DNA from 2 places in the Xanthobacter sediminis genome. Region 2 is predicted to be linked to the other one. Evidence: predicted binding sites of a transcription regulator. Region 2 holds the regulator's gene; the other holds the start of a gene.
What was found. Region 2 encodes HrcA, which represses chaperone genes, less so after heat shock. Its sites were predicted from a motif close to GTTAGCACTCNCNNNNNGNGAGTGCTAAC; they were not measured.

Region 1: groES (co-chaperone GroES) is a predicted target of HrcA. The motif match lies at 3,015-3,043, and genes of this name have one in related genera.

Annotation. Positions count from the first base shown of each region.
Region 1 is NZ_JBAFWH010000006.1:137,025-142,751, reverse strand. Features, by position in the region: gene rnr (ribonuclease R) at 1-262, opposite strand, end outside; gene groL (chaperonin GroEL) at 865-2,496, opposite strand; gene groES (co-chaperone GroES) at 2,589-2,903, opposite strand; gene V5F61_RS10140 (usg protein) at 3,322-3,645, shown strand; gene V5F61_RS10135 (exopolysaccharide biosynthesis protein) at 3,992-4,594, shown strand; gene queA (tRNA preQ1(34) S-adenosylmethionine ribosyltransferase-isomerase QueA) at 4,690-5,727, shown strand, end outside.
Region 2 is NZ_JBAFWH010000011.1:55,098-60,824, forward strand. Features, by position in the region: gene efp (elongation factor P) at 1-454, shown strand, start outside; gene V5F61_RS15205 (response regulator) at 685-1,119, shown strand; gene grpE (nucleotide exchange factor GrpE) at 1,470-2,096, opposite strand; gene hrcA (heat-inducible transcriptional repressor HrcA) at 2,211-3,341, opposite strand; gene rph (ribonuclease PH) at 3,491-4,204, shown strand; gene rdgB (RdgB/HAM1 family non-canonical purine NTP pyrophosphatase) at 4,204-4,839, shown strand; gene hemW (radical SAM family heme chaperone HemW) at 4,899-5,727, shown strand, end outside.

The DNA.
Region 1 (5,727 bases), on a different contig from region 2:
CCCACTCCACCGGCACGGCTACCAGCTCGCCGTCGGCGTCGCGGCTCACCACATCGGCCAGCACCACGCCGGGCAGGGCGCCGGGCACGTGCAGCTTGCGGCCGCGCCGGTCCACGGTGCCTTCTTCCGAAAGGTCGCGCAGCAGCTCCTTCAGCTCCACCTTCTGCGCGGCCGAAAGGCCGAACGCGCGCGCGATCTCGCGCTTGCCGACGGTGCCGCTCTGGCTGGCGATGAAGGCCAGCACCTCCTTCTTGGAGGGCATCTCGCCGGTGGCCCTGGGGGCAATGACGAGGGCTTCCGCCACGTGGTCGGCCGCGGCGCGTTTGCGTCCGGCGCGGGTCTTGGCTGGGCGGGCGCTGACGGGACGCGGGGAGGAGGAGGGGCGGGTGGGGCGTTTGGGCAAGGCTCGGCTTCCGTGCGGATGGCCGACGCTATCCGGAACGGCAGCGCGGGGCTAGCGGGATTGCAGGAGCGGAGTTTGACCGCGATGCGTGACAGCGGCGCGGCGAAGGCTTCGGAAGTCCGCGTCGGCTTTTTGCGCCGCGCCCGCCGGCTTAGCAAATGAAAACGGCCGGGCATATCGCCCGGCCGTTTCCGTTTTCATTGGCTGCGCCTGGCAAACCGGTGCCCCGGCCTGCGCTTCGCGTGCTGCGCGGCGGTGCTGAAGGCCCACTTAACCTCAGAAGTCCATGCCACCGCCCGAGCAAACCGGCGTACTGGGTTGCATTTTTTCGCGAAGATTCGCCGGGCGGCGCCGGAGGTCGTGATTAGCCTCAGAAGTCCATGCCGCCGCCCGAGCAAACCGGTTTTCCGGTTTGCGCTTTCGCGAAGGGCACCGGGCGGCGCCGGAGGTCGTGATTAACCTCAGAAGTCCATGCCGCCGCCCGGCATGGCCGGAGCCGCGGGGGCGTTCTTCTTCGGCAACTCGGCGATGAGCGCCTCGGTGGTGATGAGCAGGCCGGCGACCGAGCCCGCATCCTGGAGCGCAGTGCGCACCACCTTGGTGGGGTCGATGATGCCTTCCTTCACCATGTCGACATACTGGCCGCTCTGGGCGTTGTAGCCGAAGGTGTAGGCGGCGTTCTCGAGGATCTTGCCGACCACCACGGAGCCGTCATCGCCGGCATTGGTGGCGATCTGCCGGGCCGGGGCCTGCACCGCCTTTCGGACGATCTCGATGCCGGTCTTCTGGTCGGCATTGTCGACCTTCAGGCCTTCGAGCACCTTCACGGAGCGCAGCAGGGCCACGCCGCCGCCGGGCAGCACGCCTTCTTCCACCGCGGCACGGGTGGCGTGGAGCGCGTCGTCCACGCGGTCCTTCTTCTCCTTCACCTCAACCTCGGTGGCGCCGCCGACGCGCACGACGGCCACGCCGCCGGCGAGCTTCGCGAGGCGCTCCTGGGCCTTCTCACGGTCATAGTCGGAGGTGGTGGTCTCGATCTGGGCGCGGATCTGGGAGATGCGGGCCTCGATGTCGGCCTTCTCGCCGGCGCCGTCGACGATGGTGGTGTTCTCCTTCTCGATCACGACCTTCTTGGCGCGGCCGAGCATGGAGAGGTTCACGCTGTCGAGCTTGATGCCGAGATCGTCGGAGATCACGGTGCCGCCGGTCAGGATGGCGATATCCTGCAGCATGGCCTTGCGACGATCACCGAAGCCGGGGGCCTTCACCGCCGCGACCTTCAGGCCGCCACGCAGCTTGTTCACCACCAGGGTGGCCAGGGCCTCGCCCTCGACGTCCTCGGCGATGATGAGCAGCGGCTTGCCGGACTGCACCACCGCCTCGAGCACGGGCAGCAGCTCCTGCAGGCCGGTCAGCTTCTTCTCGTTGATGAGGATGTAGGGATCCTCGAACTCAACGCGCATCTTCTCGGCATTGGTGACGAAATAGGGCGAGAGATAGCCACGGTCGAACTGCATGCCCTCGACCACGTCGAGCTCGGTCTCGAAGGACTTGGCTTCCTCGACGGTGATGACGCCCTCGTTGCCGACCTTCTTCATGGCTTCCGCCAGGAACTTGCCGACCTCGATGTCGCCATTGGCGGAGATGGTGCCGACCTGGGCGATCTCCTCGTTGGAGGTCACGGCCTTGGAGTTGGCGGCGAGATCCTTGATGATGGCCTCGACGGCGACATCGATGCCGCGCTTCAGGTCCATCGGGTTCATGCCGGCGGCAACCGCCTTGGCGCCTTCCTTCACGATGGCCTGGGCCAGCACGGTGGCGGTGGTGGTGCCGTCGCCGGCGAGGTCGTTGGTCTTGGAGGCGACCTCACGCACGAGCTGGGCGCCGAGGTTCTCGAAGCGATCCTCGAGCTCGATCTCCTTGGCGACGGTCACGCCGTCCTTGGTGATGCGCGGGGCGCCGAACGACTTCTCGATCACCACGTTGCGGCCCTTGGGGCCGAGGGTCACCTTCACCGCATTGGCGAGGATGTCCACGCCACGCAGCACCTTGTCGCGCGCGTCGACGGAGAATTTCACGTCCTTGGCAGCCATGTGCCTTGCTCCTTCAGCTTGGGACGAATGTTCCGGAAATCTTCAAAGGGGCAGGGCCCGCTGGGCGGGCCGCCGCTGGGCGATGGGGAAGATCAGGCCGCCTTCTGGGCGCCCGCCGCGCCTTCGATGACGCCGAGGATGTCGCTCTCCTTCATGATGAGGAGATCCTGGCCGTCGATCTTGACCTCGGTGCCGGACCACTTGCCGAACAGCACCACGTCGCCGGCCTTGACGTCGAGGGCGACCAGCTCGCCCTTCTCGTTGCGGGCGCCGGGGCCCACCGCGATCACTTCACCCTGCTGGGGCTTTTCCTTGGCGGTGTCGGGAATGATGATCCCGCCAGCGGACTTCTGCTCGGCGTCGATGCGCTTGACCACGACGCGGTCGTGCAGAGGACGGAAACCCATAGGGGAACCTCCAGTTGGTTGCTTCTTTTTGAGCCACCGGACGCTCATGAGCCCGGCTCACGGCCCATCTAGGGGCGGCCAAAAGCTCCCGCAAGGGGGATGTGGAACTTTTTTGGCACTCGACTTACCGGAGTGCTAGCCGGCGCCAAAATGCTGCACCGCGAAGACATTAGCCACGAGCATTGGGCGCGGGTGGGCGTCGCGGGGGTCCGGCGTTCGGGGGCGCAGTGTTGTCAGCAGTCTTTTGTCATCGCTGCTAGTACATTGTTTTTGCAGACGGAAATGCTTTTTTGACCTTGGCGGCCCCAGGCTGTTGAGCCGACAATCGATCCCGTCGCCGCCGGAGGAGAAAGGGCTCGGCGGCACGGTGTCCGGTAGGGGTAGCGTTCACCCGACATTGCATCAGGAGGTCTTGCCGATGACGTCCAGAAGTGCATCCGATTCAGACCGTGCATCCGGTTTGTCGCAGAGTGGTGTTTCCAATGACTTCAAGCTGCAGATGGCGGGCTATGGCCTTGCCACTGCTGAAATTCTTTATCGCATGCCCGATCATCCCTCCGTGCTCCAGAGTTACCTTTGGCAGGAGTATGATCTGTGCCCGAAATTTCCCGAGCTGCACCGTTTCCTGGAGTTCTGGCACCGGGAGCTCGAGGGGCGACTGCATTCGGTGCGCGTGGCCCATTGCGGGCTCATCAAGCCGGCGGAGATGCGGACCGTGGACGGCATGTTCGTGCTGCACTGACCCGCGTGGGTCAGCAGGCGGCGAAGCCGGCGGGCGCCGGGAGGGCGGCGCCCGCCGGACAGAATTGTGGGAGGCCGATAGCGACCGGTTTCCCGCGGCGCTCCGGTGTTTTAATGATCGGAGATGGTGGCGAGAGGCGTGCGCGCCCCGCGGGGGTTGGGCGCGCACGCTGATCTCGTCCACCTCGGAGTGCCCGTCGGGGACACTCCCGCGTCGCAACGCCGCGTCGGGCTGGTATCCAGGCCCGGCTTGAGGGCTGCGCCCTGACACCGCCGCTTTCTCGGTGCTAGAACAGGCGCCCCCTGCGGAAACTCGCCGCCGGGCAGATGCCGTGGAAGAGGCCGCATTGGACCGCCGCACCCCCAGAACGTCCGAACTGCTCGCCGCCGTCCTCTCCGCCCAGGAGGGGGAGAAGGTGGCCATTGGCGATCTCGTCAACGCGCTGCGGAACCGTGCGTTCGGAATCCTCTTCCTCATCTTCGGCATTCCCAATTGCATCCCCATGCCGCCAGGCATCCCGGTGATCTGCGGCATCATCCTCGGCCTCATCGGCCTGCAGATGGCCATGGGCCGGCAGGAGCTGTGGCTGCCGGAGAAGATCGCCAACCGCACCTTCTCCCGCTCCATGCTGGAGGCTATCGTCAACCGGTCTCGCCCCTGGATCGAGAAGTTCGAGAGCATCTCCCGGCCGCGCTACGAGCAGTTCGCCGGCCCCGCCGCCCGCCGCGTGGTGGGCGCCACGGTGGTGCTGCTGGGCTTCATCCTGCTGCTGCCCATCCCCTTCCTGGGTAACCTGCCGCCCGGCTTCGCCGTGTGCGTGTTCGGCCTCGGCCTCGTGGAGCGGGACGGGGTCGTCATCCTCGCGGGGTTCGGGGCGACGCTCCTCGGCATCGTCATCACCGGGCTGATGAGCTGGGCCATCTGGCAGGGGGCAATCGCCATCTTCTGAAGGCGCTGCCGGCAACTTCCGCTCTTGCGTTCCGGCGCCGCCGCTGTAGGAACGCGCCTTCCTTATCTCTCCAAGATCTCTGCAAGCCTGCCGCGATGCGTGTCGACGCCTTCGATTTCGAGCTTCCCCCCGAGCGGATCGCCCTGCGCCCCGCCGAGCCGCGTGAATCCGCGCGCCTGCTGGTGGTGCGCCCCGGCGGCGTCCCGGAGCTGGCCGACGCCCGCGTGGGCGACCTGCCGCAGTTCCTCCAGCCCGGTGACGCGCTGGTGGTGAACGACACCCGCGTCATCCCCGCAGCCCTGGAAGGCACCCGCACCCGTGAGGGCGCCGGCACCGTGCATGTGGAGGCGACGCTGGTGAAGCGGCTCGATGGCCACCGCTGGACCGCCTTCGCCAAGCCCGCCAAGCGCCTGAGGGAAGGGGACGTCATCCGCTTCGGGCGCGAGGGCGGCGCCTGCATGCTGGGCACCCTCGACGCGCGGGTGGAGGCGCGGCGGGAGGGGGAGGTGGACCTCGCCTTCGACCTGTCCGGCCCCGCGCTCGACGATGCCCTGGCCCAGGTGGGCCACATGCCCATTCCGCCCTATATCGCCGCCCGCCGCGCCGAGGACGCGCGCGACCGCACCGATTACCAGACCCTGTTCGCCCGCGTGGACGGCTCGGTGGCCGCGCCCACCGCGAGCCTGCACTTCACGCCCGCGCTGATGGCGGCGGTGAAGACGCGCGGCGTCGAGGTGGTGACCGTGACGCTGCATGTGGGCCCCGGCACCTTCCTGCCCGTGAAGGCCGACGACACCGCCGAGCACCGCATGCACGCCGAGTGGGGCGAGGTTTCCCCTCAGACCGCCGCCACGCTGAACGCAGCGAAGGCGCGCGGCGGGCGCATCGTCACCGTCGGCTCCACGCCCACGCGGCTGATCGAGAGCGCGGCGGGGGAGGATGGCGCTATCCGGCCCTTCGTGGGCGAGACCGACATCTTCATCACGCCCGGCTACCGCTTCCGCGCGGTGGACGCGATGATGACGAACTTCCACCTGCCCCGCTCCACCCTGGTGATGCTGGTGGCGGCGTTCGTGGGGCACGAGGTGCAGAAGCGCGCCTATGCCCATGCCATCGCGGAGGGCTATCGCTTC
Region 2 (5,727 bases):
GCAGCTCGACATGCGCCGCATCTCCGATGGCGTGAAGATCTCCGAGCGTTACCGTACCACCGAGCAGGTGGAGCGCGCCTTCGTGGAAGACCGCCCGCACACCTTCCTTTACGAGGATTCGGAAGGCTATACCTTCATGAATCCCGAGACCTTCGATCAGGTGACGGTCTCCAAGGAAGTGATGGGCGACCTTGCCGTGTATCTGCAGGAAGGCATGGAGTGCATGCTTTCCACCCACAATGGCAACCCCATCGCCATCGAGCTGCCGGCGCGCGTCACCCTGGAGATCGTGGACACCGAGCCCACCGTGAAGGGCCAGACCGCCTCTTCCTCCTACAAGCCGGCCGTGCTTTCCAACGGCGTGCGCACCATGGTCCCCCCGCACGTTTCCTCCGGCACCCGCGTGGTCGTGATGACCGCTGACGGCTCCTACGTGGAACGCGCCAAGGACTGATCGTTCCGCTTTCGCCATCGCGCGGCCCGCTGCGTGATGGCGAAGCCTTTCGTGTCGGAGCCTTACGCCTAAAGACCCAGGGAACTTTCGCCCCCGCCGCCCGTTGAGCGGAAAACGGCCGAAGCCTGCCGGTCCAGCCCCGTCCTCGTGCCGGGGCGGCCGGAGGGGAGGGCCGGGAAAGGCGCCGCGGCGTTCACGCGCCGTGGCCCACGGGCGAAAGGCGTGACACCATGGACCTCGCGGGATTGCGGGTGCTCGTCGTGGAAGACGAGTTCCTGGTCGCCCTGGGCCTGGAAGGTGAGCTGCGTACCCTCGGGTGCGATGTGGTGGGGCCCGTGGCGAGCCTCTCGGCGGCCATGGCGGCAGCCGGCAGCGAAAGCCTTGATGCAGCCCTTCTGGATGTGAGCCTCGGCAGCGAGAGCGTCTTTCCCGCGGCGGCTATGCTGGCGGACCGGGGCGTGCCTTTCGTGTTCTGCTCCGCCTTCACCGGACGGGAGCCCGTGCCGCGCGCCCTGGCAGACCGTCCGCGCGTGGCCAAGCCCTTTACCGGCCGCATGATTGCGGACGCCCTCGTCACCATCGTGAACGGTCGTGCGGGCGGGGACGGCCTCGCTTCCGGCGACGGAGTGGCGCGCCATCCCGCCCTGCTCCGGGAGCGCACCTGAAGCGCATTCGGGCGGCGCGTCCGGCCGGCTTGCGCGCAGAGGATCGTGCGTCGGCAGATGGAGCGCGTTCGCGCGAAGTGGATGTCGGCTCGCGTGGGGAAGGCGCGTCAACCCAAAGATATAGAGCGATGTCCGCGAGCTGGAGCGGGCGGAAGGGGGGCTGGCGCCCGCTAGCGACCGCGCGGCGCCGCAGGCCCAAGCCACAACACGCCACTTGCGGTGCTCTTAAGGATGTTGGGGAATGGGGACTTCCACGGGGGGCGGAACTTTCGCGCCTGGATGATCCCCCTCGCTCCCCGCCAGAGACTGGCTCCGGGCGGACCGCAAGCCCGCCCGTCGCTGCCTTGCCGTCAGGCCTGGCCTTCCGGCTTGGCCTCGGGCGCGGGGGCCTCGGCCTTGGGGCCGCCGCGGGCGACGCCCACCATGGCCGGGCGCAGCACGCGCTCACCGATGACGTAGCCGGCCTGCACCACCTGCACCACCGTGCCGTTGGGCACGGACGGGTCCGGCACCTCGAACATGGCTTGGTGCAGGTTGGGGTCGAACTTCTCGCCGCGCGGCTCGATGCGGCGGATCTTGTGCTTTTCCAGCGCCTGGGCAAGGCCGCGCTCGGTGATCTCGATGCCTTCGAGCAGCGCCTTCACGGCGCCCTCGGCCTGGTCCTTGGTCTCATCGTCCACGGCGGAGAGGGCGCGGCTGAGGTCGTCGGCGACCGTCAGCATGTCGCGGGCGAAGGAGGCGATGCCGTAGACCTTGACGTCGGCGATTTCCTTGTCGGCGCGGCGGCGCACGTTCTCGGCCTCGGCGAAGGCGCGCAGATACTTGTCCTTCAGCGCGGCGATCTCCGCCTCCAGGCGCTCTTTCTCTGCCTGTAGCGAGGGCTCTGCCGGAGCGCCCGCCTCGGGAGCGCCCGCCTGATTGAGCCCCGTGTCCTCGATGCCGTCGCCGGTCTCCGGCGCGCGCGTCTGCTCGCTCATCCGGTCTTTCCTTTTTGGCTGGAGAAGGTCCGTGCGGACCTGCCGTTGATCCCACGGCATATCGGAGCGCGGAGGGCAAAAATCAAGCCTGCGCGATCAGATGGGGACGCGCCATCAGGCCGCGTCGCCCGCTCCCGGCGCGCCGAGCACCCGGCTCACGAGGCGGGCGGTGAAGTCCACCATGGGCACGATGCGCCCATAATTGAGCCGTGTGGGCCCGATGACGCCGAGCACGCCCAAAACCCGCCCCTGGCCGTCGCGGTAGGGGGCCACGATGGTGGAGGAGCCGGACAGGGAGAACAACCGGTTCTCCGAGCCGATGAAGATGCGCAGCGCCTGCGCTTCCTCGGCGCGGCCCAGGAGGTCCACCACCTCGCGCTTCGACTCGAGGTCGTCGAACAGCAGGCGGATGCGCTCCAGGTCCTCCAACGCGTGGAGGTCCTCCAGCAGCTTTGCCTGCCCGCGCACGATCAGCTTGCGCTCAGCCGGGTCGTCGCCGGACCAGGAGGCGAGCCCTTCCTCCACCACCCGCGCGGTGATGGCGTCGAGGTCGCGCCGCAGCTCGGCGAGCAGGCTCTCCATTTCCGCCCGCGCCTCCGCCAGGGTGCGGCCGCGGATGTGGGCATTGAGGAAGTTGGTGGCTTCCGTGAGGGCGGACACCGGCAGGCCCGGCGGCAGCCCCACCGCCCGGTTCTCCACCTGCCCGTCCTCGGAGACGAGGATCACCAGCGCCCGGCCGGGGTCGAGGGGCACGAACTCCACATGCTTCAGGCGCGGGTCGGTCTTGGTGGCGGTGACCACGCCCGCCCCCCGCGCGAGGCCGGAGAGCAGGGTGGACGCCTCCTGCAGCACCCCTTCCACGGTGGTGTTGCGGGCGGCGGCCATCACCTGGGTCTCGATGCTGGTGCGGTCGCGCTCGTTGACGTCGCCCACCTCCATCAGGGCGTCCACGAAGAAGCGCAGGCCCCGTTCCGTGGGCAGGCGCCCGGCGCTGGTGTGGGGCGCATAGATGAGGCCCGCCGCCTCCAGGTCCGCCATCACGTTGCGCACCGAGGCGGGCGAAAGCGTCATGGGGATGAGGCGGGAGATGTTGCGCGAGCCCACGGGCTCGCCGGTGGCGAGATAGCTCTCCACGATCTGGCGGAAGATCTCGCGCGCGCGGGCGTCGATCTGCGCGAGGGCGCCGGAGGACAGGGAGAAGAGAGGATCGATCGCCACGGATGCGCACGCCTTGTCTGGGGCCATCCCGCACGCGGCGGCCGCGGGGGCGGCTGCCCTATATGTGTCGCCTCCCGCCCTCCGCTTCAAGCGTGTTGCAGCCGTCCCGCCCTTGCGGTTTCGCCCCCGCCGCTCCAAAAGGAGCGCCCGAAGCGAGAGACATGAAGGAATACGCCATGCGCCCCAGCAAGCGCGCCAGCAACGAGATGCGCGCCGTTTCATTCGAACGGGGCGTGATGCGCCACGCGGAAGGCTCCTGCCTCGTGAAGTTCGGCGACACCCACGTGCTGGTTTCCGCCACCCTGGAAGAGCGCCTGCCGCCGTGGCTGAAGGGCCAGGGCCGGGGCTGGGTCACCGCCGAATATTCCATGCTGCCGCGTGCCACCCATGACCGCACCCGGCGCGAATCCACCACCGGGCGCCCCTCCGGCCGCACCCAGGAGATTCAGCGCCTGATCGGCCGCTCCCTGCGCTCGGTGACGGATCTCGTCGCCATGGGCGAGAAGCAGATCACCATCGACTGCGACGTGCTCCAGGCCGACGGCGGCACCCGCACCGCCTCCATCACCGGCGCCTGGATCGCGCTCCACGACTGCCTCTCCTGGATGCGCGCGCGCTCCATGATCCGCGAGATGCCCCTGAAGGAGCACGTGGCGGCCGTCTCCTGCGGCATCTACGAGGGCACGCCGGTGCTCGACCTCGACTATGCCGAGGATTCGGTGGCCGAGACCGACGCCAACTTCGTGATGACCGGCTCCGGCGGCATCGTCGAGATCCAGGGCACGGCCGAGAAGACCCCGTTCTCGCAGGACGAGCTTCTCTCCCTGCTCGGCCTCGCCCGCAGCGGGGTGGAGCAACTGGTGGAACTGCAGAAGAAGGCGATCGCCTGATGGCCCACCGCATCCTCACCGGGCGGCTCGTGGTCGCCACCCACAATCCCGGCAAGCTCATCGAGATGCGCATGCTGCTGGAGCCGTTCGGGGTGGATGCGGTCTCCGCCGGCGAGCTCGGCCTGCCCGAGCCCGAGGAAACCGCCGACACCTTCGAGGGCAATGCCCGGCTGAAGGCCGAGGCGGCGGCGGGCGCGGCGCAGCTCCCCGCCTTCGCGGACGATTCCGGCCTCGTGGTGGATGCGCTCGGTGGCGCGCCGGGCATCCACACCGCCCGCTGGGCGGGGCCGGACCGCGACTTCGAGATGGCCATGGAGAAGGTCCAGGCCGAGCTGGAGAAGGCCGGCGCCACCGCGCCCGAACAGCGCCGGGCGCGCTTCGTCTCGGCCCTGTGCATCGCCTGGCCGGACGGGCACCTGGAGGAGTTCCGGGGCGTGGTGGAAGGCTCGCTGGTGTGGCCGCCGCGCGGCGCCAAGGGCTTCGGCTACGATCCCATGTTCGTGCCCGAGGGCCACACCCGCACTTTCGCGGAGATGACGGCGGAGGAGAAGCACTCCATGCCGCCCAGGGGCTTCGGCCTGTCGCACCGCGCCCGTGCCTTCCTGCAGCTCTCCCAGGCGTGTCTCAAGGCGTGACGGTGGAGACTGCGGACTTGGGCGCCCCCCATTCACCGCGCGCGACGCACCTTCCTCCGCTGGCGGGGGAGGGGGCGGACACGTCCGCCGAGGGCGGCTTCGGCGTCTACGTGCATTGGCCGTTCTGCCTCGCCAAGTGCCCCTATTGCGACTTCAACTCCCATGTGCGGCGCGAGGCGCCGGACCAGGAGCGCTTTCTTTCCGCCTACCGGCGGGAGATCGCCCACATGCGCGCCCTCACCGGCCCCCGGCGGGCGGAGACCGTGTTCTTCGGCGGCGGCACGCCCTCGCTGATGACGCCGGAGACGGTGGGCGGCATCCTCGAGGCCATTGATGCGGCATGGCCGCTCGCCGCCGGCGCCGAGATCACGCTGGAGGCCAACCCCACCTCGGTGGAGTCCGCGCGCTTCCACGGCTACGGGGCGGCGGGGGTCAACCGGGTCTCCCTCGGCGTGCAGGCGCTTGAGGACGACGACCTGAGGAACCTCGGCCGCATGCACACGGTGGAGGAGGCGCTGAAGGCGGTGGGCATCGCCCGCGCGGCGTTCGAGCGGGTGTCGTTCGACCTCATCTACGCCCGCCCGCGCCAGACTCCGGAAGCCTGGGCGCGGGAGCTGGAGCGGGCGCTGGCCGAGGGGTGCGAGCACCTCTCGCTCTACCAGCTCACCATCGAGCCCGGCACGCCCTTCGAGCGGCTCTACGGCGCCGGCAAGCTCATATTGCCCGACGACGACCTCTCCCGCGCCCTGTGGGACGTGACGCAGGAGGTGACCGCCGCCGCCGGCCTGCCCGCCTACGAGATTTCCAACCACGCCCGGCCCGGCGCCGAAGCGCGGCACAATCTCGTCTACTGGCGCTATGGCACCTATGCCGGCATCGGCCCCGGCG